3 regions of the Spirillospora sp. NPDC049024 genome follow, and region 1 is predicted to be linked to each of the others. Evidence: riboswitches for the same ligand, from Rfam matches in the RefSeq annotation. Region 1 holds a riboswitch; each other region holds the start of a gene.
What was found. A riboswitch is a leader RNA that binds a small molecule or an ion and turns the genes downstream of it on or off. The one in region 1 is predicted to bind thiamine pyrophosphate.
Positions count from the first base shown of each region.

Region 2: another riboswitch for thiamine pyrophosphate. It lies ahead of thiC (phosphomethylpyrimidine synthase ThiC); the one in region 1 lies ahead of AB0C21_RS08865 (purine-cytosine permease family protein).
Region 3: another riboswitch for thiamine pyrophosphate. It lies ahead of thiO (glycine oxidase ThiO); the one in region 1 lies ahead of AB0C21_RS08865 (purine-cytosine permease family protein).

Region 1 covers NZ_JBEZFD010000004.1:159,958-167,533, reverse strand. Annotated here, with positions in the region: gene AB0C21_RS08885 (Fpg/Nei family DNA glycosylase) at 1-820, shown strand, start outside; gene AB0C21_RS08880 (hypothetical protein) at 907-1,767, shown strand; gene AB0C21_RS08875 (SSI family serine proteinase inhibitor) at 1,876-2,181, opposite strand; gene AB0C21_RS08870 (rhodanese-like domain-containing protein) at 2,384-2,719, shown strand; TPP riboswitch at 2,805-2,921, shown strand; gene AB0C21_RS08865 (purine-cytosine permease family protein) at 2,914-4,263, shown strand; gene AB0C21_RS08860 (sensor histidine kinase) at 4,328-6,340, shown strand; gene AB0C21_RS08855 (ATP-binding protein) at 6,711-7,256, shown strand; gene AB0C21_RS08850 (arginine deiminase) at 7,499-7,576, opposite strand, start outside.
Region 2 covers NZ_JBEZFD010000032.1:33,256-40,831, reverse strand. Annotated here, with positions in the region: gene AB0C21_RS39165 (helix-turn-helix domain-containing protein) at 1-21, shown strand, start outside; gene AB0C21_RS39160 (metallophosphoesterase family protein) at 48-884, shown strand; gene AB0C21_RS39155 (TetR/AcrR family transcriptional regulator) at 904-1,485, opposite strand; gene thiC (phosphomethylpyrimidine synthase ThiC) at 1,689-3,452, opposite strand; TPP riboswitch at 3,448-3,561, opposite strand; gene tsaA (tRNA (N6-threonylcarbamoyladenosine(37)-N6)-methyltransferase TrmO) at 3,652-4,056, shown strand; gene AB0C21_RS39140 (hypothetical protein) at 4,075-5,127, opposite strand; gene AB0C21_RS39135 (sensor histidine kinase) at 5,263-6,429, shown strand; gene clsA (cardiolipin synthase ClsA) at 6,565-7,236, shown strand; gene AB0C21_RS39125 (sugar phosphate nucleotidyltransferase) at 7,233-7,576, shown strand, end outside.
Region 3 covers NZ_JBEZFD010000007.1:309,001-316,576, reverse strand. Annotated here, with positions in the region: gene AB0C21_RS16055 (thiazole synthase) at 1-724, opposite strand, end outside; gene thiS (sulfur carrier protein ThiS) at 727-927, opposite strand; gene thiO (glycine oxidase ThiO) at 924-2,051, opposite strand; TPP riboswitch at 2,041-2,154, opposite strand; gene AB0C21_RS16040 (NAD(P)/FAD-dependent oxidoreductase) at 2,273-3,490, shown strand; gene AB0C21_RS16035 (Rv2175c family DNA-binding protein) at 3,569-3,943, shown strand; gene thiE (thiamine phosphate synthase) at 4,052-4,738, shown strand; gene AB0C21_RS16025 (hypothetical protein) at 4,828-4,989, shown strand; gene AB0C21_RS16020 (serine/threonine-protein kinase) at 5,054-6,133, opposite strand; gene AB0C21_RS16015 (beta-glucosidase family protein) at 6,226-7,576, opposite strand, start outside.

The DNA.
Region 1 (7,576 bases):
GGAGCGCGCGGTCGGCCACGCCGTCGCCCGCGTCGATGTTCTCGCCGTCTCCGCGCTGAAGACCTACGACCCGCCGGTGACCGCGCTCGGCGGGCTGACCGTCACCGGCGCGGCCCGGCACGGCAAGTTCCTCGACCTGGACGTCGACGGGCTGCACCTCGTCGTCCACCTCGCCCGCGCGGGCTGGCTCCGGTGGCGCGACGAGATCCCGGTCAAGCCCGTCCGGCCCGGGGGCAAGAACCCGCTCGCCCTGCGCGTGCACCTGGACGACGGCTCGGGCTTCGACCTCACCGAGGCGGGCACCAAGAAGGGGCTCGCCGTCTACGTCGTCCGCGACCCGAAGGACGTGCCCGGCGTGGCCTCCCTCGGCCCCGACCCGCTGGACGACGCCTTCACCCCCGCGGCGCTGGGCGAGATCGTCCACGGCAAGCGCACGCAGATCAAGGGGCTGCTGCGCGACCAGAAGGTGATCGCGGGCATCGGCAACGCCTACTCCGACGAGGTGCTGCACGCCGCCCGGATGTCCCCGTTCAAGATCGCCTCCTCGCTGACCGAGGAGGACGTCGCCGTCCTGCACGAGGCGATCGTCACCACGCTGCGGGACGCGGTGGAGCGCTCGCGCGGCCTGGAGGCGCAGGACCTCAAGGGCGAGAAGAAGACCGGCCTGCGGGTGCACGGGCGCGCCGGCCAGAAGTGCCCGGTGTGCGGGGACACGGTCCGCGAGGTGTCGTTCGCCGACTCGGCGCTCCAGTACTGCCCCACCTGCCAGACGGGCGGCAAACCGCTCGCCGACCGCCGCATGTCCCGCCTCCTGAAGTAGGACCGGGCGAATCCGGCTGTGGGCCCGGCGGTCCGGGCGTATCGTGTCGCGCGTCGACCGCGGTGATCGCCTTCTCAGGAGCCGCCATGGGATACCCCCCGCCCCCACCCGCCCCGCCCGGCGGCCCTGGTCGCGGCGCTCCGCCGCCGCCCTACGGCGCACCTCCGCCCGGCGGCGCGCCCGCTCCTCCGTACGCGCCTGCCGCCCCGCCTCCCGGCTACGGATATCCGCCGCAGGCCCCCGGGTACCCGCCGCAGCAGCAGGGCGGCTACCCGGTGCCGCAGCAGGCCGGCCACCCCGTGCCCCAGCACCCCCAGGTCCATCACCAGCGGCCGCCGCAGCAGCCCGCCGACCTGTACGGATCGCCGATCCTCGTCTACGACCAGCCGGCGCAGTTCTTCTCGACCGAGGCGAACTACACGATCTGGAGCCCGCAGGGGCAGCCCGCGGCGTACGTCCGGGAAGAGGGCGTGAGCGGCGCGAAGAAGGCCCTGCGCGTGATGAGCCAGGGCAGCCAGACCAAGGCCGAGCGGAAGCTGTCGATCCTCCGGCCCGACGGCATGCCGTACTTCCTCTTCTACAAGCCGTACGGGTTCATGGGCACGCCCATGATGCAGGTGCTGACCCCGCAGGGCGGGCTGATCGGGCACCTGCGCAAGCGGGCGATGCGCGGCTGGGAGATCCTCGACCCGCACGAGCGGCAGCTCGGCTACTACGAACTGCTGGGCGGCCGGATCACCGACTGGCGGCAGCAGGAGATCGCCCGGATCCAGCGCGGCTTCGCCGGGATGGGCGAGTTCCTGTCCCAGATGTTCACCGGGGCCGACCGGTACGTCCTGCGCATGCACGTCCAGTTGCAGGAGCCGATGCGCACGCTCGTGCTGGCATGCCCGCTCGCGTTCGACACCGCCGTCTCCCAGAACCGCAGCATCGGCGGCCTGCTCTGACCCCGCCGCTCCGGCGGGGAGCCGGGACGCGTCAGGCCCCGGCGGGCGCCGGGGCCTGACTCATGGATCGCGGACGGAGCCGGAACGGGGATGGCTCGTCCGCCGGGTTCAGCGGACCTTCGGGACGTTCCCGAAGACCGGGCCGATCTGGCTCCAGCGGTGCAGCTGGCAGCCGTCATCGCGGGTGAACGTGGTGTCGACCTGCTTCCCCTGCCAGGTGCCCTTGACCGTGGCGATCTCCGGACCGCCGTAGATCTTGGTGCACATCTGGTCCTTGGGGACGGGTTTGAAGGGATCCTTGACCTTGGTGAGGGCCGCGCAGGCGCCGGCCGCCTGGGGATGGTCGCCGCCGGGCGGGCCGCAGGTCAGCCGCCAGGTCTTGGCGGGCGCCTCCTTGGAGGCCTTGACCTGCACGGTGAGTGTGTCCGCCGGTGAGCCGGACGGCTGCACGGACGTCGTGCCCGAAGGCGCTCCGGCGGGGTTTCCGTTTGCCTGTTCGTCGCCGCAGGCGGCCATGGACAGGAGCAAGGCCAGCCCGGGCGCTGCGAAAAGGAGCGTCCGATACCGCATGCGTGATTCGACGCAGAGGGGCTTCGCGCGGTTCCATGGGGGTGTGATGAATTTCGGGGAAGACGTGCCGGCCGTGGTCGCCGCGGAGGTCCCGCAGGACGGCTACCTGCTGGACGTCCGCGAACAGGACGAGTGGGAGGCGGGCCACGCGCCCGAGGCGGTCCACATCCCCATGCGCCAGCTCGGCGACCGCGCCGGGGAGATCCCGCGTGACCGGGAGGTCTATGTGATCTGCCGGTCCGGGGCGCGGTCCGCGCAGGTCACGGTCGCGCTGAACCAGGCGGGCTGGCTGGCGCGCAACGTCGGCGACGGCATGCACGGGTGGGCCCGGGCCGGCCGCCCGATGGAGGGGACCGGGGACGGCCCGCCCTTCGTCGCGTGATCCGACCGGCCGCCGAGTGATCTGACCCCGATGCCCCCTTTTGGGGCGTGACGGGCGGTTGTATGCGGTTGTACGATCGGGCCTGACCGATACCCGCGGGAGCTCGGGCCACAGCCGGGCTGAGAGGGCGGCCTCCAAGGCGTCGCCGACCGCATGAACCTGTCCGGGTAATGCCGGCGTAGGGAGTGTGTCCCGTGACGTCCGACGTCGAAAAGCGCCCTCAGGACGAGCGCGTCCGCGACGAGGTCCCGTTCACCCTCGACGAGCCCGCCCCCAAGGTCCTCGGATTCTGGGACCAGAGCGCCTTCTGGGGGAACCTCGGCGTCAGCCTCCTGGCCTTCTCCGGCGCCTACACCGTCCTCGCGCCGGACGAGGCCGGCCGGCCCACCATCTCGATCATGGCGGGCATCGTCGCGATGGCCGTGGGAACGGCCCTCGGCGGGCTGATGCTCGGCCTCGCCGCCGTCCCCGGCGCGCGCACCGGCCAGCCCGCGATGGTGCTGCTGCGCGGCCTGTTCGGCGCGCGGCTGTCGTACGCGCCGACCGTCCTCAACATCGCCCAGCTCGTCGGCTGGGGCACGTTCGAGCTGATCGTCATCGCCGACGCGGCCCGCGAGCTGTGGGACGGCGTCCCCCGCTGGGGCTACGTCGTCGCGGCGGGCGCGATCACGACCGTGCTGACGGTGTGGCCGCTCGGCTCGGTGCGGCTGCTGCGCCGCTACGTGACCGTCGCGGTGGCGATCGCGCTCGTCTACTTCTACGTCCGGCTCGTCCAGGAGCCGCTGCCCGACCTGAACCGGGGCTCGTGGGGCGGGTTCTGGGTCGGCGCGGACGCCGCGCTGGCCGTGTCGATCTCCTGGGTGCCGGTCGCCGCCGACTACACCCGGCACGCGCGCACCGAGCGCGGGGCGTTCGGCGCCGCGGCCGTCGGCTACTCCGTCACGCAGATCGTCGCCTACGTCCTCGGCCTGCTCGCGCTCGCACTGGTCGCGGGCGACTCGGGCAAGATCTTCGACCCGTTCCTGGGCGCCTCGCTGGGCGTGGTGTTCTTCGCGGTGTTCGTGCTGCGGGAGGCCGACCAGTCGTTCGCCGACACCTACTCCACCGCGGTGTCGATCCAGAACCTGTTCCCCCGGGCCGACCGCCGGGTGCTGAGCGTCGGGCTCGGCATCCTCATCACCGTGCTCGCGCTGGTCCTGGACATCGGCGACTACGCGGGCTTCCTCTCGCTGATCGGCTCGGTGTTCGTGCCGATGCTCGGCGTCCTGGCGGCCGACTTCTTCCTCGGCCGCGGCCGGGGCCGCGCCGGCTGGGACGTCTCGCGGACGGCGCCGTCCCGCTGGGGCATGATCGCCGCATGGGCGGCGGGGTTCGTGGTGTACCAGCTCGTGAACCCCGGCACCGTCGCCCGCTGGGCCGAAATGTGGTCCGACGTGCGTGCCGCGCTGCACTTCACGCCGCAGACCTGGATGAGCGCTTCGCTGCTGTCGTTCCTGGTGGCGGGGGTCGCGGCCCTGCTCATCGGCAGGCTTACCAAACGGTAAGGTTTGGGTCGGCAGCAAGTTCCGACGCAAGTTGCCCGGCGGTACGCCGGAGTGCGGTGGCACGATGACAGACGTGTATCAGCACGTGCACGATCCGATCGCGCGGGCCGTCATCGAGAGCGCCGCGGACGCGATCGTGGCCGTGGACCAGCGGCACCGGGTCACCGTGTGGAACCCGGCGGCCGAGCGCATGTTCGGCTGGACGGCCGCCGAGGTGATCGGCCGCGTCCCGCCCATCGTCCCGGACGAGCTGAAGGCCGAGCACAACGCCGTCCAGGAGCGGCTCCTCACCCGGCGCGGCGGCGAGGGCGAGGCCGACGGGGGGCAGATCTCGATCGCGACCCGCCGCTTCCACCGCGACGGCCGGCTCATCGACGTGCGCATCGACACGAGCCTGCTGAAGGACCCGAACGGCACGCTGCTCGGCTGGGTCGGGGTGTACCACCCGGTCGAGGACGACGAGATCCTGCAGCACCGCATGACCGAGCGGGCCCGGCTCGTCCGGCGGCTGAACGACATCGTCGCCGACCTCGGCGCCGAACTCGACCTCGCCGTGGTGCTCGACCGGATCACCGCCGCGCTCATCGAGCTGACCGGCGCCGACGCCGGCGGGTTCGTCAAGATCGAGGGCGAGCGGCTGCGGCTGGTCAGCATGTCCGGGCTGCCGGAGCGGATGCGCGGCAGGTCGGCCGAGCTGCGGCCGAGCCTGGTCGGGGAGCTGCTGCGGTCGGGCAAGACCGTCAAGCTCGCGACGGGGGAGCGGCGCCTCGGCGACCTGATCTGGTCGGAGCTGCCCGGCCTGCACACGATCGCGCTCGGCCTGTCGTACCTGCAGAACCGGCCGTACGGCGCGCTGTACGCGCTGTTCTCCGGGCGCAAGGTCGGGCACACCGAGCTGGAGCTGCTGGAGCTGCTGGCCGGGCATGCCGGGGTCGCGGTCGGCAACGCCGTCGCCTACGCGGAGGTCGTCCGGCAGCGGGCGCACGAGCGCGCCGTCATCGACTCCAGCGCCGACGGCATCGCCGTGCTCGACCACGACCTCGTCGTCCGGCACTGGAACCACGCCGCGCACACCCTCACCGGCATCCCGCCGGAGGACGCGCTCGGCCGCCCGCTGCCGTTCGACATGCCCGCGCTCGGCGAGATGCTCACGTTCCGCCTGGAGTCGGGGAGGTGGCTGAACGTGCTGGCCGCCGAGATCGAGGAGACCGGCGAGCTGGTCGTCGACTTCCGCGACGTCTCGGAGGCCAAGGCGCTGGAGGAGGCCAAGGACCTGTTCCTCGCCACGACCAGCCACGAGCTGCGGACCCCGATCACGGTCGTGCAGGGGTTCGCCTCCACGCTCGTCAACCGGTGGGACGAGCTGACCGACACCGACCGGCGCGCCGCCGTCGCCACCATCGCCGAGCGCGCCCAGTCGCTCGGCCGGCTCGTCGAGCACCTGCTGCTCGGCTCCCGCGCCGGCGCCGACGAGCTGGCCGTGGCGATCGAGTCGTTCGACCTCGTCCGCGTCCTGGAGGGCGTGGTCGCCGGGTTCCGCTCGCTGTCTCCGCTGCACCGGGTGGAACTGGACATCGACCCGGAGCTGCCGCCGTGCCGCGGGGACGCGATGGCCACCGACATCGTCCTCGGCCAGCTCTTGGAGAACGCGTTCAAGTACTCCCCGGACGGCGGGACCGTGCGCGTCCGGGCCCGCTGCGAGGGCCCCGACATCGTCGTCACGGTCTCCGACGAGGGCATCGGCATCCCGCTCGGCGACCATGAGCGGATCTTCGAGCGGTTCGTCCAGGGCGACGCGGGGGACCGCCGCCGGTTCGGCGGGATCGGGCTCGGCCTGTACATCGTGAAACGGCTGACCGAGGCGCAGGGCGGCACGATCTCCGCCCATCCCGCGGGACGTGAGACATCTCACATAGAGTCCGTTCAAAAGCCGCTTAACAGGACGATGGCGACAGAACCGGCCGATATGGAACGAACCACTCGGCTACTGGCCGTGAGCGAGGGGCGCGGACCCGCAGGTGGCGCGCGGGCGGGCGAGGGCACGTGCATGCGGCTCGTGCTGCGCTCGGCCGGCTGACCCGGCGCCGGCTTACCGTGCGGACAGTACGTCCCCGGTGGCCCGGTGAGACGGGCGTGACCAGGGCTTTCGGCGGTCCCGGCGGCGGGCAGGCTGGGTTGGTGCGGAGAAGTGCGGCGGCAGCGGGGTGTGATGGACGAAACGCGTGTGCGAGGAGTAAATCCGCCGTTGGCTGGATAGGTCCTTGGTTGGTCGCCGTTTGGGGACGAGATTCCGATCCGGGGGTGATCACCGTGACCGGACGGCCGATGACTCGTTGTGCAGGTGGTGAACTGAACCGTTCGGGTTTCCGGCCATGGCCATCAGGGCATTTCGGTCGTACCGGAAGAGCGATGACGGGACTCGTCCGAGAGAGCGGAGCATCGGGGAGGTGAGGGCGTCGAGCGTCGTACTGCTGCCACACGCACCGTCCAGCGTCGCGGTCGCCCGCAGGCGCCTCAGCTCTGAGCTGGCCGACTCGGGCGTCTACGACTCGATCGTCGACGACGCCAGCGTCATCATCAGCGAGCTGCTCAGCAACGCCCTGCGGCACGCGCGGCCGCTCCCGTCCGGCCAGGTGAAGGTGTGCTGGCTGTGCCGCGGCGACCTCCTCGAACTCGAGGTCAGCGACGGCGGCGCGATGACCGAGCCGCGCCGCGGCCCGGGCACGCTCTCCTCGCTCGGCGGCAGGGGGCTCGGCATCGTCGAGGCCCTGTCCGAGGGCTGGGGGGTGCGCCACGAAGACGGCACCACGACGGTCTGGGCCGTCCTGAGGGCGCCCAGGACGCCCGGCGACGAGCGGATGGCCGCCCCCGCCGGGATGCACGCCGTCGCCCCGGATTTGTCCGCCTTTCCGGACCTGCTGGACGAGCCCGGAGAGGACCTTTGTAACGGAACCAGGAGTGAAGTGGCTCCGAGCCGGGCATATCCGGCATAGAGCGACCCTGCCTGGAAGGAACCCCGCCCGACCTTGTATGGTCCTCTGCAACGCCCGGGCGATGTCGTGCCCCCGTCGGCATCGCGGGCGTTGTCGGTCCTTCCCGGCGCCGCGCGCCTTGAGCCCCCGGCGCCGGGAAGGGCGCTAAATCCCCACCTCACAGGGCATCGCTGCGCCGTTCTCGTGCTCGCCGCCCGACCCGTTGACCCCGGATGCCCCGGATGCCTCCGGCCGTCCGGAGCTCAGATCTCCTCGCGCAGGATCGGGCAGGACATGCAGCGAGGGCCGCCGCGCCCCGTCCCCAGCTCGCTGCCGCTGAT
Region 2 (7,576 bases), on a different contig from region 1:
CTCCCCGCCGACGGCGACTGAGGCGCGGCGGGGCTTACGATCGCTGGATGGGCGGCGTCTACGCGATCAGCGACCTGCACGTGGGGTTCCCGGAGAACCGCGCGTTCGTCGAGGGGCTGCGGCCCGCGTCCGAGGACGACTGGCTGATCGTGGCGGGCGACGTCGGCGAGCGCTTCGCCGACGTCGAGTGGACGCTCCGCACCCTCGCCGGACGCTTCGCCGCCGTGCTCTGGGTCCCCGGCAACCACGAGCTGTGGACCGTCAAGGGCGACCCCGTGCAGCTGCGCGGCGAGGCCCGCTACCGCCGGCTCGTCGACATGTGCCGCGGCCTCGGCGTCCTGACCCCAGAGGACCCCTACCCCGTCTGGGACGGACCTGACGGCGCCGTCACCGTCGCGCCGCTGTTCATCCTCTACGACTACACGTTCCGGCCGGACGGGACGTCCACCAAGGAGGAGGCCCTCAAGGCCGCGCACGAGGCGGGCGTCGTGTGCACCGACGAGGTCTACCTGCACCCCGATCCGCATCCCGGCCGGGACGCCTGGTGCGACGCCAGGATCGACTACACCGAGCAGCGCCTGTCCGCCCTGGAACCGGGGACGAGGACCGTCCTGGTCAACCACTGGCCGCTCGTCCGCGAACCCACCCGCGTCCTGTGGTACCCCGAGTTCGCCCAGTGGTGCGGCACCGAGCGGACCGCGGACTGGCACAGCCGGTACGGGGCGGTGTCCGTCGTGTACGGGCACCTGCACATCCCCCGGACGATCTGGACCGACGGCGTCCCGCACATCGAGGTGTCGGTCGGCTACCCGCGCGAGTGGCGGCGGCGGGCCGACGCCCCGCGCGGTCCCCGCCGGGTCCTGCCCGATCCCGAGACGTCCTGACCGCCGCGACCGGCCGGTCCTAGCGCGCGCCGCCCGGCACCACTCCGGCGGCGGCGAGCGACAGCATCCGGCCGGCGGCGCCGGGGTCCCGCTCGGCGACCGTCGCGATCGCGCCCGCGAGCCCCAGCACGTCGCCGAACGCGGCGTCCGCGGGCGCGTCCCCGGCGCGCTGCGCGCGGGCGAGCAGCGCCTCGCCCGCCTCGAACATCGCCGTGCGCGAGCCCGAGTTCTCCAGCCGGGGGTCGCGCAGCGACACCACCGCCGAGGCGGCCATCCCCGGGAACGCCGTGACCTCCGAGACGAACGTCCGCAGCCAGGTCAGCAGCGCCTCGCCGGGGGAGGGGGAGTCCAGCAGTCCGCGCGCGGCGGCCGCCAGCCCGTCGTAGACGTCGGCGAGCAGGGCCTCCAGGAGGTCCTGCCGGGTGGGGAAGTGGCGGTAGAGCGTTCCGATGCCGACGCCCGCGAGCCGCGCGACGCCCTCCAGGGAGGCGCCCGCGCCCCGGCTCTGGAAGGTCTCCCGCGCCGCGGCGAGCAGCCGCGCGCGGTTGCGCCGCACGTCCGCGCGCACCGCACGCGCCTTCGGCGTGTCGTCGCTGGTCACCTGGGTTGTCGATCCTTCCGGCGGGTGGAGCGGGCCTGCGGCTTTCGGAGGGATCCGCGGCTTTGGAACGGTCCTTCGATCCTAGCCGCGCCGCCTCCCCGCCCCCGCGCCGGGATGCGCCCTGACCTGCCAGGGCCCGCCGCGCACGGTGCGCGGCGGGCCCGTCGGCGCCCCGGGCGGCGCCCCTCCGGCCCTCCGGCCGGTCAGCTCCCGGCGGGCGAGACCGGGAGGTGCAGGCGGCCGCCGGAGGCCTTGAACTCCTCGGCCTTCTCCCGCATCCCGGCGGCGAGGGCCTCCTCGTCGCCCAGGCCCCGCTCGGCCGCGTACCGCCGCACGTCCCGCGTGATCTTCATGGAGCAGAAGTGCGGGCCGCACATCGAGCAGAAGTGCGCGGTCTTCGCCGGCGCCGCCGGGAGCGTCGCGTCATGGAAGGCCCGCGCGGTGCCGGGGTCGAGGGACAGCTCGAACTGGTCCTCCCAGCGGAAGTCGAACCGCGCCTCCGACAGCGCGTCGTCCCACGCACGCGCGCCCGGGTGGCCCTTGGCGAGGTCGGCGGCGTGCGCGGCGATCTTGTAGGCGATCACGCCGGCCTTGACGTCGTCGCGGTCCGGCAGCCCGAGGTGCTCCTTCGGCGTGACGTAGCAGAGCATCGCGGTGCCGTGCCAGCCGATCATCGCGGCGCCGATCGCGGAGGTGATGTGGTCGTAGCCGGGCGCGATGTCGGTGGTCAGCGGCCCGAGGGTGTAGAACGGCGCCCCGTCGCACCACTCCTGCTGCAGGTCCACGTTCTCCTTGATCTTGTGCATGGGGACGTGCCCGGGGCCCTCGTTCATCACCTGGGTGCCGAACCGCGCGGCGATCCGCGTCAGCTCGCCCTGGGTGCGCAGCTCGGCGAACTGGGCCTCGTCGTTGGCGTCCGCGATGGAGCCCGGGCGCAGGCCGTCCCCGAGCGACCAGGTCACGTCGTAGGCGGCGAAGATCTCGCACAGCTCCTCGAAGTGGGTGTAGAGGAAGTTCTCCTCGTGGTGCGCCAGGCACCAGGCCGCCATGATCGACCCGCCCCGGGACACGATCCCCGTCTTGCGCCGCGCCGTCAGCGGGACGTACGACAGCAGCACCCCGGCGTGGACGGTCATGTAGTCCACGCCCTGCTCCGCCTGCTCGATCACGGTGTCGCGGAACACCTCGTAGGTGAGCTCCGCCGGGTCGCCGCCGACCTTCTCCACCGCCTGGTACAGCGGCACGGTCCCGACCGGCACGGGGGAGTTGCGCAGGATCCACTCGCGCGTGGTGTGGATGTCCCGCCCCGTCGACAAGTCCATGATCGTGTCGGCGCCCCAGCGGGTGGCCCACGTCATCTTCTCGACCTCGTCCTCGATCGAGGACGCGACCGCCGAGTTGCCGATGTTCGCGTTGACCTTGACCAGGAAGTCGCGTCCGATGACCATCGGCTCGATCTCGGGATGGTTGACGTTGGCGGGCAGCACCGCTCGCCCGGCCGCCAGCGCGTCCCGGACGGCCTCCGGGGCCACGCCCTCGCGCAGCGCGGCGAACTCCATCTCCGGCGTGATCTCCCCGCGCCGCGCGTAGGCCCGCTGGGTCACCGCGCCGCCGGTGCCGCGCCGCGGCCGCCGGGGCAGGGAGCCCTCGCCGTCGGCCTGCGGGAGGCCTCCCGCGCCCCCGGGGAAGGCGGTGGACGACGGCCGGCGTCCGTCGTCCTCGGGGCGCGCCGCCCGCCCCTCGTACGGGGCGGTGTCGCCGCGCTCGGCGATCCAGGCCTCCCGCAGCGGCGGCAGCCCGCGGCGCACGTCGGTCCGCTGGTCGGGGTCGGTGTACGGCCCGGACGTGTCGTACAGGACGACGACGTCGCCGTTGGTCAGCGCCACCTCCCGCATCGGGACCCGGAGCTCCGGGCGCGAGCCCTGGAGGTAGGTCTTGCGGGCAGCTGGAACCACAGGTTCGGTCATGACGACTCGATCTCTCCCTACGCCGGCATTACCCGGTCAGGTTCATGCGGTCAGCGGCCGTCCCAGCCGCTATCTCAGCCCGGTTCGCCGGACCCCCGCGATCTGTCGTCCCCGACGTTAACCCGCGCCGCCCCCGTTGCCGCAACCGCCGTCCGCGGGGTAGAACGCGCCCGCGCGGAGCCTCTGGGAAGATCACGGCATGTCCCACGTCGACAGGGAAGTCACGCTCACACCGGTCGGGCACGTCTCCTCGCCGCTCACCGACCGCGCGGCGGCGCCGAAGCAGGGCACCGAAGGCGCCCCCGAGGCCTGGCTGGTCTTCGAACCGGCCTACCGCGCCGCCCTCGACGGGCTCCGCCCCGGCGACCGGATCATCGTGCTCACCTGGCTGCACCAGGCGTCGCGCGAGGTCCTGCGGACGCGGCCGCGCAACGACCCGGCCAACCCCGAGACCGGCGTGTTCGCGACCCGCTCGCCGGACCGGCCGAATCCGGTCGGCCTGCATCCGGTCGAGATCCTCCAGGTGAGCGGGCGGCGGCTGCGCGTCCGCGACATGGAGGCCGTGGACGGGACGCCCATCCTGGACGTCAAGCCCGTCATCTGACCGGCTCCGGCCGCCCGGCTAGCGGCGGCCCGAGCGGAACGCGACCGGCAGCGCGAGGGCCAGGGTGCGGAGCGGGTCCGGGGCGGACGGCGACCGCTCCAGCCGGACCTCGTCTCCGTCGCCCGTGTCTCCGTCGCCCTCGCCGCCGCCGGTGTCCAGCGCGGCCGAGCGCCGGCCGTCGATGCCGGTGACGACGAGGCCGCCGCCGGTCTCGCGCGTGCTGCCGAGGAGGATCCCGCCGGCGGTGTGGAAGGACGGCTCGCGCGGGCCGCGCAGGAACCCGAGGGTGCGCCCGGCGGGGTCGAGGACGCGCACGCGGTCGCGGCCCGGCAACCGGGAGGGGCCCCGGACCACCAGCAGCGCGGCGGCGTGGGGGTCGCGCAGCACGACGGTCCTCCGGCCGCGCCGCCGGCAGGCCACGGCGAGGACCGCGCCGCCGTCCCGGTCGCGGTACCGGCCCCTCCCGTCCACGGTGATCTGCGGGGCACGGGACAGGGCGCCGGCCGCGGGCGGCGGGACCTCCTCGCCCTCGTCGTCGACGACGCGCCAGGCCGCGCCGAGGGTCTCGGCGGTCGCGGTCCGCACGGCCTGGAGCCAGCCGGAGGGGAGCGTCCGGTCCCTGAGCAGGGCGACCGCCTTCCCGTCCACCCGGGCGACGGCCTCGACGCCCGGCGCCCGCTCCGGGTCTAGCCAGAGCGTCCACACGGGGTCGCCCACCGGCCACCTGATCCCCACCGCGTCCACCGCTCCGGCCGGGACGCGCGCCTCCCGCCCGCCGCGGCGGAGAACCACACCCTCCGCGTCGACGGTGACGACGAGGCGGGTCAGGTGGAGGCGGACGGCCCAGAGGACGGCGGCGAGGGCGGCCAGAAGGCAGCCGCCGCCGCACAGCAGCAGGGCCCCGCGGGCACTCTCCGGCTCCCAGGCCCCGAGGCCGGAGCGGGCCGCCGGCAGGGCGGCGGCGCCGCCCGCGAGCGCGGCGAGCAGGACGCCGAGCGGCCGGCGGTACGCTCGCGCGCCGAGCGTGATCCGGAGTCCGGGCGGGGGGACGGCGGGCGGGGGGACGGACAACTGTCGGCCCTTCGTGACGGGGTTTGCAGAACTATAGGGCGGCCCCGCGGCGCCGCACGGGGCCCGGCGCGAAAGATCGTCCGCGCGGGCGAGGACCGCTGCGCGGGTCGCGCGCACGTGGGGGAGAATGATCGCGTGCTGACGGTGCCCCGGGTCGACGCGACGGTGAAGGACGCTCTGGCGGCGGCGGTGCTGGCGGTGGCCGCGACCGCGGCGGCGGTGCTGTGGCCGGGCGTCCGGGAGCTGGACGCGCCGGGCGCGCTCCTGCTGGTGGCGGCGCACGTGCCGCTCGCGGTGATCCGGCGCCGGCCGGCCTCGGGCCTGGCGGCGCTGGTGGTCCTGGTGCTGCCCTACCACCTCGCCCAGTACCAGCACCACGCGCTGGTGCCGGCCGAGGTGGTCGCCCTGTTCGCCTACGCGGTGCTCGGACGCAGGGTGCGGGTCGTGCTCGGCGTCGCGGCGTCCCTGCTCGCCGTGTGCGTGATCGGCATGGCGATGCGGGCGGGCGGCGGCTCGCTGCGCGAGCAGATCGCGGTCATCGAGGCCGTGGTGTCGGTCGTGATCGCCGTCCAGGTGCGGCGGGTGCACCGCGCGCGGCTCGCGACGATCACCGAGCGGGCCGAGCGCGCCGAGCGGACGCGGGAGGAGGAGGCGCGGCGGCGGGTCGCCGAGGAGCGCCTGCGGATCGCCCGCGACCTGCACGACCTCCTCGCGCACAGCATCACCCTCATCGGCGTCCAGGCCGGCGCCGCGGCCCACCTCGTGCGCGGGGACCGGCCCCTCGACCGGGACGAGCTGGCCGACGCGCTCGCGTCCATCGCCTCGACCTGCCGGGACGCCAGGACCGAGCTGCGCGGCACCCTCCAGGTCCTGCGCGGCACGGACGTCGGCGCCCCCGGGACGCTGCCGGGCCCGCACGGCATCGGCGACCTCGTGCGCGCGGCGCGCGGCGGCGGCGTCGACGTCGACCTCCGGGACGGGGACGTCGGGACGCTGCCGCCGGAGACGGGCGTCGCGGCGTACCGGATCGTCCAGGAGGCCCTGACCAACGTTGTCAAGCACGCCGCCGCGAAACGCGCGACGGTGAGCCTGGAGCGGGACGGCGCGGGGCTCGTCGTCCGGGTCGCGGACGACGGCAGAGGCCCGTCCGGCGCCCCGCCCGAGGGCTTCGGGATCCTCGGCATGATCGAGAGGGCGCGCAGCGTGGGCGGGACATTGGACGCGGGTCCGGGCGAGTCCGGAGGGTTCGTCGTGACGGCCGTCCTGCCGCTCGCGGACGCCGCGGCGCCGCACCGGGCGTGACGCGAGCCCCGGCGGGAATCCGGTAGCGCACGTTCGCCGGGACCCTCCCGACTCCGACCCGGACGCCGCCGGGGGGCTTTCCACCCCTTACGGATAGGGTCAGGATCAAGGGGACCAGGGGAGGCGAACGGGTCGGTGAGCACTTTGCAGGAGGCCCCGCAGGACCGGATCTTCACGGTGCCCAACATCCTGAGCCTCGCCCGGCTCCTGGGCGTCCCGCTGTTCCTGTGGCTCGTGCTGGCCGAGGCGGACTGGTGGGCGCTCGGCCTGCTGGTGTTCGCGGGCCTGTCGGACTGGCTGGACGGGAAGCTCGCACGCGCGCTGAACCAGACGAGCAGGCTCGGCACCGTGCTCGACCCGGCCGCCGACCGCCTCTACATCCTGGCCACGCTCGTCGGGCTCACCATCCGCGACATCATCCCGCTGTGGCTGGTGCTGGTGCTCGTCGCCCGCGAGGTGTCGATCCTGCCGATCGCGCCGATCATGCGGCGGCTCGGCTACGGCCCCGCGCTGCCGGTCCACTTCATCGGCAAGGCGGCGACGATGTGCCTGCTGTACTCCTTCCCGCTGCTGCTGCTCGGCGACCACGACGGGGGCGCGGCCACCGCGGCGAGGGTCATCGGGTGGGCCTTCGCCGGCTGGGGGACGGGCCTGTACTGGTGGGCGGCCGTCCTGTACTGGGCGCAGACGCGGCAACTGGTGCTGGCCGGCCGCGGCGCGCCGCCCCCGGGCGCCCCGCCCGAGGCGGACGGTCCGGGCGCGGGACCGCCCGCCGGTGACCAGAAGGGAGCTGAGACCCCCCGATGAAGGCCGTCGTGATGGCGGGAGGCGAGGGGACGCGGCTGCGTCCGATGACCGCCAACCAGCCCAAACCGCTGCTGCCGCTCGTCAACCGGCCGATCATGGAGCACGTGCTGCGGCTGCTGAAGAAGCACGGGTTCAGCGAGACCGTCGTCACCGTGCAGTTCCTGGCCGCGCTGATCCGCAACTACTTCGGCGACGGTGAGGAGCTCGGCATGGCGCTGAGCTACGCGACCGAGGAGATGCCGCTCGGCACCGCGGGCAGCGTCAAGAACGCCGAGGAGGCGCTGCGCGACGACCGCTTCCTGGTGATCTCCGGGGACGCGCTCACCGACATCGACCTGAC
Region 3 (7,576 bases), on a different contig from region 1:
CGAGCCGCGCGAGCCGCCCCGCCTCGACCGCGTGCCGCATCGCGGCGGCCATCCGCGCCGGGGACTGCGCGCGGGTGACGGCGGTCGCGAGGAGCACCGCGTCGCAGCCGAGCTCCATGGCGAGGGCCGCGTCCGACGCCGTGCCGAGCCCCGCGTCGAGGATCACCGGGACGTTCGCGCGCTCCACGATCAGCTCGATGTTGTGCGGGTTGCGGATGCCGAGCCCCGATCCGATCGGGGAGCCGAGCGGCATCACGGCGGCGCAGCCGAGCTGCTCCAGGCGGTGCGCCAGCACCGGGTCGTCGCTGGTGTAGGGCAGGACGGTGAAGCCGTCGTCGACGAGCTGCTCGGCGGCCTCGACCAGCTCGATCGGGTCGGGCAGCAGCGTGCGCTCGTCGGCGATCACCTCCAGCTTGACCCAGTCGGTGCCGAGCGCCTCCCGGGCGAGCTTGGCGGTCAGGACGGCCTCGCCCGCGGTGAAGCAGCCGGCGGTGTTCGGCAGCACCCGGATGCCGCACTCGGCCAGCACGTCCAGCACCGAGCCGCGCGCGGCCGGGTCCACGCGGCGCATCGCGACCGTGGTGAGCGCGGTCCCCGACGCGGTGAGCGCCTCGCGCAGCACCGCCATGCTGGGCGCCCCGCCCGTGCCCATGATCAGCCGCGAGCCCAGCTCCTCGCCCGCGATGACCAGCCCGTCGGCGCCGGTTCCGTTCCTCGTGTCCATCCTCACCCTCCCTGGACCGCGGTCAGCACCTCGACGCGGTCGGCGTCCTTCAGGGGCGTGGCCTCCCAGGCCGAGCGCCGGACGACCTCGTCGTTCAGGGCCGCCGCCACGCCCGTCGCCGCGGCCGTGACGGACGCGACGACCTCGGCCACGCTCGCGCCCTCGGGCAGCTCGCGCGGCTCACCGTTGACGATCACCTTCATGCGCTCACCTCGGGGGAGAAGCGGTCGGGGGCGAACGGCCCGGCGACCTCGGGGACGGGCCCGTCCAGCAGCATCGCGGACAGGATGTCGGCGCTCACCGGCGTGAGCAGGATGCCGTTGCGGAAGTGCCCGGTGCCGACGAACAGCCCGGCCAGCGCGGTCGGCCCCATCACGGGCGCGTTGTCGGGGGAGCCGGGCCGCAGCCCGGCGGTGACCTCCGCGAACTCCAGCTCGGTGATGCCGGGCAGCAGCTCGCGGGCGTCACGAAGCAGCTCCCACAGCCCGCCGGCGGTGACGCGCGTGTCGAAGCCCAGCTCCTCCTGCGTGGCGCCGAGGACGATCTCGCCGTCCGGGCGCGGCACCAGGTAGACCGAGGACCCCCTGACGAGGCCGCGGGTCGGCCGCCGCAGGAACGGCGTCCGGGTGCGCAGCCGGATCACCTGCCCCTTCACCGGGCGGACGGGTGGAACGGTCCCGGGGGGCAGCCCGCCGACGTCGCCCGACCACGGGCCCGCGGCCAGCAGCACCCGGTCCGCGCGGATCACGGTGCCGTCGTCCAGGCCGACGCCGGTGGCGGCGTCGTTCTCCACGACGACGCGCGCGGCCCGCCGCCGGACGAGCCGGACGCCCAGCCGCTCGCACGCGGCCAGCAGCGCGGGGGCGAGCCTGCGGGGGTCGACCGATCCGTCCCGCGGGGCGAGCAGGCCGCCGCGCACGCCGGGCGCGAGCATCGGCTCCAGCCGCCGGCACTCCCGGCCGGTGAGCGCCTCCGCCGGGATGCCGAGGTGCTCCTGGAAGCGGCGCAGGTCGTCCAGGTACCGCAGGTCGTCGGAGTCGAACGCGACCTCGATGATCCCGTCGGCGCGGTAGCCGGTCTCCAGGCCGGTCAGCTCCTCCAGTTCCGCGACGAACGCGCCGTAGCGGTCGCGGGAGGCGAGGCCGAGCCGCAGCAGCGGCTCCTCGCCGTAGTTCAGCTCGCTGACGGGGGTCAGCATGCCCGCCGCGACGGAGGAGGCGCCCGACGCGGGCGCGGGGTCGACGAGGGTGACGGCGGCGCCGCCGGCGGCGGTGCGCCAGGCGGTGGCCAGGCCGACCACCCCGGCGCCGATGATCGCTATCTCCATGCGCGCTCCCTTCGCCGGCATGATCCGGATCAGGTCCTGGCGGTCGGCGGCCCGGTCAGCCGCCCTCTCAGCCCGGTCGCACCGGACTCCCGCGCTTTGTTCTGTTCTGTGCAGGTTTCTGCTCGTCACCACCTTACGACCTCGGGGGAGCGGGCGGCTGATTGGACACCTGTCCACCCACCTGTCCGTCCGCGGAACGCGGGCCGTTAATGTGGCCTTCCATGGACAGGGTCATCGTCGTGGGTGGTGGGCTGGCCGGCGTGCGCGCCGTGGAGGCCCTGAGGAGCAAGGGGTACGAGGGCGCGCTGACCCTCCTGTCGGCGGAACGGCACCGGCCCTACGACCGGCCGCCGCTGTCGAAGGCCGTCCTCGCGGGAGAGTCCGACGACACGACCGTCGACGCCGACTGGGACGCGCTGCGCTGCGAGCTGCTGCTCGGCGAGCGCGCCACCGGGCTGCGGCTGGACGAGCCCGGACGCGGCGGGACGGTGGCCTCCACGGCGGGCGACCTCCCCTTCGACGGCCTGGTGATCGCGACCGGCGCCGCCCCGATCACCCTGCCCGGGGACGGGCGCCAGCACGTGCTGCGCACCATCGACGAGGCCCGCGACCTGCGCGCCCGGCTCGTCCCTGGCGCCCGCATCGTGATCGTCGGGGCGGGCTGGATCGGCGCCGAGGTCGCCACCACCGCGGCCCGCAAGGGCTGCGCGGTCACCGTCGTGGAGGCGGCCGACACGCCCCTCGCGGGCGCCGTCGGGCCCGAGGTCGGCGCGCTCACCGCCCCCTGGTACGCGGAGGCCGGCGTCGAGCTGCGGACCGGGGTCAAGGTCGCCGAGGTGCGCGAGGGCGGCCTCGCCCTCGCCGGGGGCGGGCGCATCGACGCCGACGAGGTGGTCGTGGGCATCGGGGTCAGGCCCGTCCTGTCGTGGCTGGAGGGCTCGGGGCTGCTGCTGGAGCGCGGCGTCGTGACCGACGGCTCGTTCCGGACCTACGCGGGCGAGGAGTCCCCCGGCGCGCTGCGCCCGGACGTCGTCGCGGTCGGCGACTGCGCCGCCTGGTGGTCGCAACGGTACGGGCGGCGGCTCCTCGTCGAGCACTGGGACACCGCCCTGAACGCCCCCGAGACCGCCGCCCTCGCCCTCCTCGGCCAGGAGGCCGTCTACGACGCCGCGCCGTACTTCTGGTCGGAGCAGTTCGGCCGCATGGTCCAGTACGCGGGCGACCACTCGGCGTCCGAGCGGCTCGTGCGCCGGGGCGACCCGTCCGGCCGCAAGTGGGCGCTGGTGTGGCTGACCGGCGACCGCCTCGACGCGGTCCTCACCGTCGACCGGCCCCGCGACCTGGTGCAGGCGCGGCGGGTGATCGCGGCGGGGACGCCCGTGGATCCGGAGGCGATCGCCGACCCGGACGTGCCCGTCCGGCAGGCCGTTCGCGGATAGCGATCGGCGATGGAGGGTAACGGCTGCGCACCGGGTTTGAGTCTTCCGAAGGCGTGGTAGCAAGGGGGCGTGACGCAGATGCACGCAACCGTTGACAGCGCACTGGACCCCCGCACCGACGCCCTGGCCGGCGAGTGGCTCACCCTCAAGGAGACCGCCGACAGGCTCGGGATCAAGCCCAACCGGATCAAGCAGCTCATCCACGAGCACCGCATCCTCGCGGTGCGCCGGGGCGGGGAGCCGATGGTCCCCGCGGCCTTCATCAAGGACGGCCAGGTCATCAAGGGTCTGCCCGGCACGCTGACCCTCCTGTCGGACGCCGGCTTCGACGACGCCGAGACGATCCGGTGGCTGTTCACGGCCGACGACACGCTGCCGGGGACGCCGGTGGACGCGCTCACCGAGAACCGGGGGACCGAGGTCCGCCGGCGCGCCCAGGCGCTCGCCTTCTAGGCCGCCTCCGGCGCCGTACGACGCACGTGACACGATCGCGGGGTCGCGCGCGGCAGGTCAGCACGCGCGCGATCCCTTGATCATCTGTGGAAAGGACGTTCCCCGGCCGTGTCCAGGCATCTCCCGACCGAGCGCGCGGTCGCGCTGCGCGCCCGGCTCAGCCGCGCCCGCCTCTACCTCTGCACGGACGCGCGGGAGCGCCAGGGGGACCTGCCGGCCTTCCTCGACGCCGTGCTCGCGAACGGCGTCGACATCGTCCAGCTCCGCCAGAAGGGCCTGGAGGCCCGGCAGGAGACGGCGCACCTGGAGGTGTTCCGCGCGGCGTGCGAGCGGCACGGGGCGCTCCTGGCCGTCAACGACCGGGCCGACATCGCGCACGCCGTCGGCGCGGACGTGCTGCACCTCGGCCAGGACGACCTGCCCGTGCCCGCCGCCCGCGAGATCGTCGGCGGCGACATGCTGATCGGCCGGTCGACGCACTCCGGGGAGCAGGCGTCGGCGGCGGCGACCGAGCCCGGCGCCGACTACTTCTGCGCGGGCCCGGTGTGGCCCACGCCGACCAAGCCCGGCCGTCCCGCGCCCGGCCCCAAGCTGCTGGAGTACGTCGCGGCGCAGCGCGTCGCGCGGCCGTGGTTCGCGATCGGCGGCATCGACCTCGGCAACCTGGACGAGGTCCTCGCCGCGGGCGCGGAGCGCGTCGTGGTGGTCCGGGCGATCACCGAGGCCGACGACCCGGGCGCCGCCGCGGCGGAGTTCGCGCGCCGGCTGGCCGCCCGGCCGCTCGGCACGGTCTGACCGGAACGATCGGAACAGCACGGGCGGATCCGCGCGAATTGACGCGGATCACGGTGCGGGCTCCGGCCGGATCGCCGACAATGGGGATCATGAGCGTGGGACCCGACGACGACCGCACGGTCGAGCTTGACGACGACCTGGAGATCCTGCCGGACCAGACGTCCGACGACACCGACACCGGGTGGGGCGAGTGGCGCGCCGGCGGCGACGACGACTCGCGCCTGCTGGAGGACCGCCCGCCGCACTGGTGACGGGGCCTTCTGCCCGGACCAGGACGCCGCTCGGACCAGGACGCCGCTCGGACCAGGACGCCGCTCAGACCAGGACGCCGAGCAGGAACCCGGCCGCCACGACGGCGCCGAGCGCGACCATCATCCGCCACCGGTAGCGCGGGATCCGCGTCGGGCGCGGCTTCGGCGCCGGGGCCTGCCCCTCGCGCAGCGCCCGGACGATCTGCGGCGCCGTCGGGCGCGCGGCGGGGTTCTTGTCCAGGCAGCGGGCCGCGAGCTCGCGCAGCGGGCCCTCCATGTCGCCGAGGTCGGGCCGGCGCGACGTCACGCGCCGCATCACGGCCGCGCTCGGCCCGGTCCCGAACGGCGGGCGCCCCGTCGCGGCGAACACCATCGTGGCGCCCCACGCGAACACGTCGGCGGGCGGCCCGACCGGCTCGTCCTCGATCTGCTCGGGCGCCATGTAGGCGGGCGTCCCGACCGGGCCGGTGGTCAGCGGGGTCGCGTCGGCGGTGCGGGCGATGCCGAAGTCGATGACCTTGGCGCCGTCCGGGCCGAGCAGCACGTTCCCGGGCTTGAAGTCGCGGTGCACGATCCCGGCGCGGTGGATCGCGGCGAGCGCGGCGGCGGTGCGCAGCGCGAGCTTGCGGAGCCGCGGCGGGGCGAGCGGGCCGCGGTCGGCGACGACGTCCTGGAGCGAGGGCCCCTCGACGAACTCGCTGACGATGTAGGGGCGGTCGCCGGTCATGTCGGCGTCGAGGACGCGGGCCGTGTGCCGCCCGGACACCCGCAGGGCCGCGTCCGCCTCCTTGACGAAGCGGCTGCGCGCCCGCTGCCCGGCCGCCACGCCGCCGCGCAGCAGCTTGACGGTGACGAGCTCGCCGTCGCCGTCCCGGCCGAGGTAGACGACGCCCTGGCCGCCCTCGCCGAGGCGTCCGAGCAGCGTGTACTCGCCGAGGCCGCGCGGGTCGTCGGGACCGAGCGGGGCGTCGGGCCGGTGGTCGCAGCCGTGCGCGGGCCGGGACGCGCCGCGTCCGGGCCCGGGGCGCGCCGCGGCGGGCCGGCCGGCGTGGCCCCGGTCGGTGCGCGCGGCGCGGCCGGGGCGGTTGGAAGAGGAACGCGGGGGATGGGGGTCCGTCCTCCCGCGGGAGGTGTCGTGCGGCACTGGGGGACTCCGACTCGGCGGGGGCGGACGAAGATCTCCCCATTTGTACCCTGTAACCGGGGAGCGGGACAGCGGAACGGCGATCTTCGCCGTCAGCGGCACGTCCCGAGCGTCCCGGTCCGCGCGATGCGCCGGGACGAGTCGCCCACCATGATCTTGTAGCAGCCGGGGGCGACCTTCCACGCCTTCGCCGCCTGGTTCCAGTAGGCGAGCGAGCGCGGCGACAGCGGGAACGTCACCTTCGCGCTCTGCCCGGGCCCGAGGGCGACCTTGGCGTACCCCTTGAGCTGCTTGGGCGGCTGCGGGACCTCCACTCCCGGCGACGGCATGCCGATGTAGAGCTGCGGCACGGCCACGCCGGCGCGCCGGCCGGTGTTGGTGACCGTCACCCGCACGGCCTTGGAGGACACGGACAGCCCGCCGTAGGCGAACGTCGTGTAGGACAAGCCGTGCCCGAACGGGAACCGGGGCGCGATGCCCTTCGCGTCGTAGTGCCGGTAGCCGACCATGACGCCCTCGGAGAACGTGGCGCTCTTGCCGAGACCGGGGTACTGCGCCGGGTTCCCGGACGCGGGCGCGTCGTTCTCGCTGACGGGGAACGTCACGGGGAGCCGCCCGCCGGGGTCCACGTCCCCGTAGAGGACGCGCGCCAGGGCGTCCCCTGCCTCCTGGCCCGGGTACCAGGCTTCGACGATGCCCTTCACCTGCCCGGCCCAGGGAGTCAGCACGGGCCCGCCCGTGTTCAGCACGACGATCGTGTTGGGATTGGCCTTGGCGACCTCGGAGATCAGTCCGTCCTGGTCGCCTCTGAGCGGGTCGCCGCACTGCAGCGTCAGGCACGACTTGTCGAAGAACTCGCCCTGGCTGTCGGTCGCGAACACGATGGCGAGGTCCGCGCCGCGGGCCGCCTCGGCGGCGCCCCCGCGGTCGTCGCCGTCATGGTAGGTGACCTTGGTTCCGGTCCCGGCGCGGCGGGCGATGCCGTCCTGCGCGCTCACGGCCCCGAACGGGACGACCTTCGCCGAGCCGAAGCCGCTCGGGCTCTGCCGGGCGGCCCGGCCGATCAGCGCGATCGACCTCGGGGCCGAGAGCGGCAGGACGCCGTCGTTCTTCAGCAGCGTGATCCCGCCCTCCTCGATGGCCCGCGCCGCGTTCCGGCTGCCCGTCCGGTCGATGCGGGTGAGGTCGTTGGGGTACGCCTGCCGGTCGAACACGCCGAACCGGAACATCGTCCGCAGGATGTTGCGCACGTGCGCGTCGATCGTCGCCTGCGCGACCTTCTTCTGTGCGACGGCCGACTTCAGCAGGAGCGCGTTGTACCTCCTGCCCATCGGCAGTTCCATGTCGAGGCCGCCGTTCGCGGCGCCGGCGGCGTCCTGCGCGGCGGTGTGGTCGGACGGCACGAACCCCGTGAACCCCCACTCCGACCGCAGGATCCCGTTG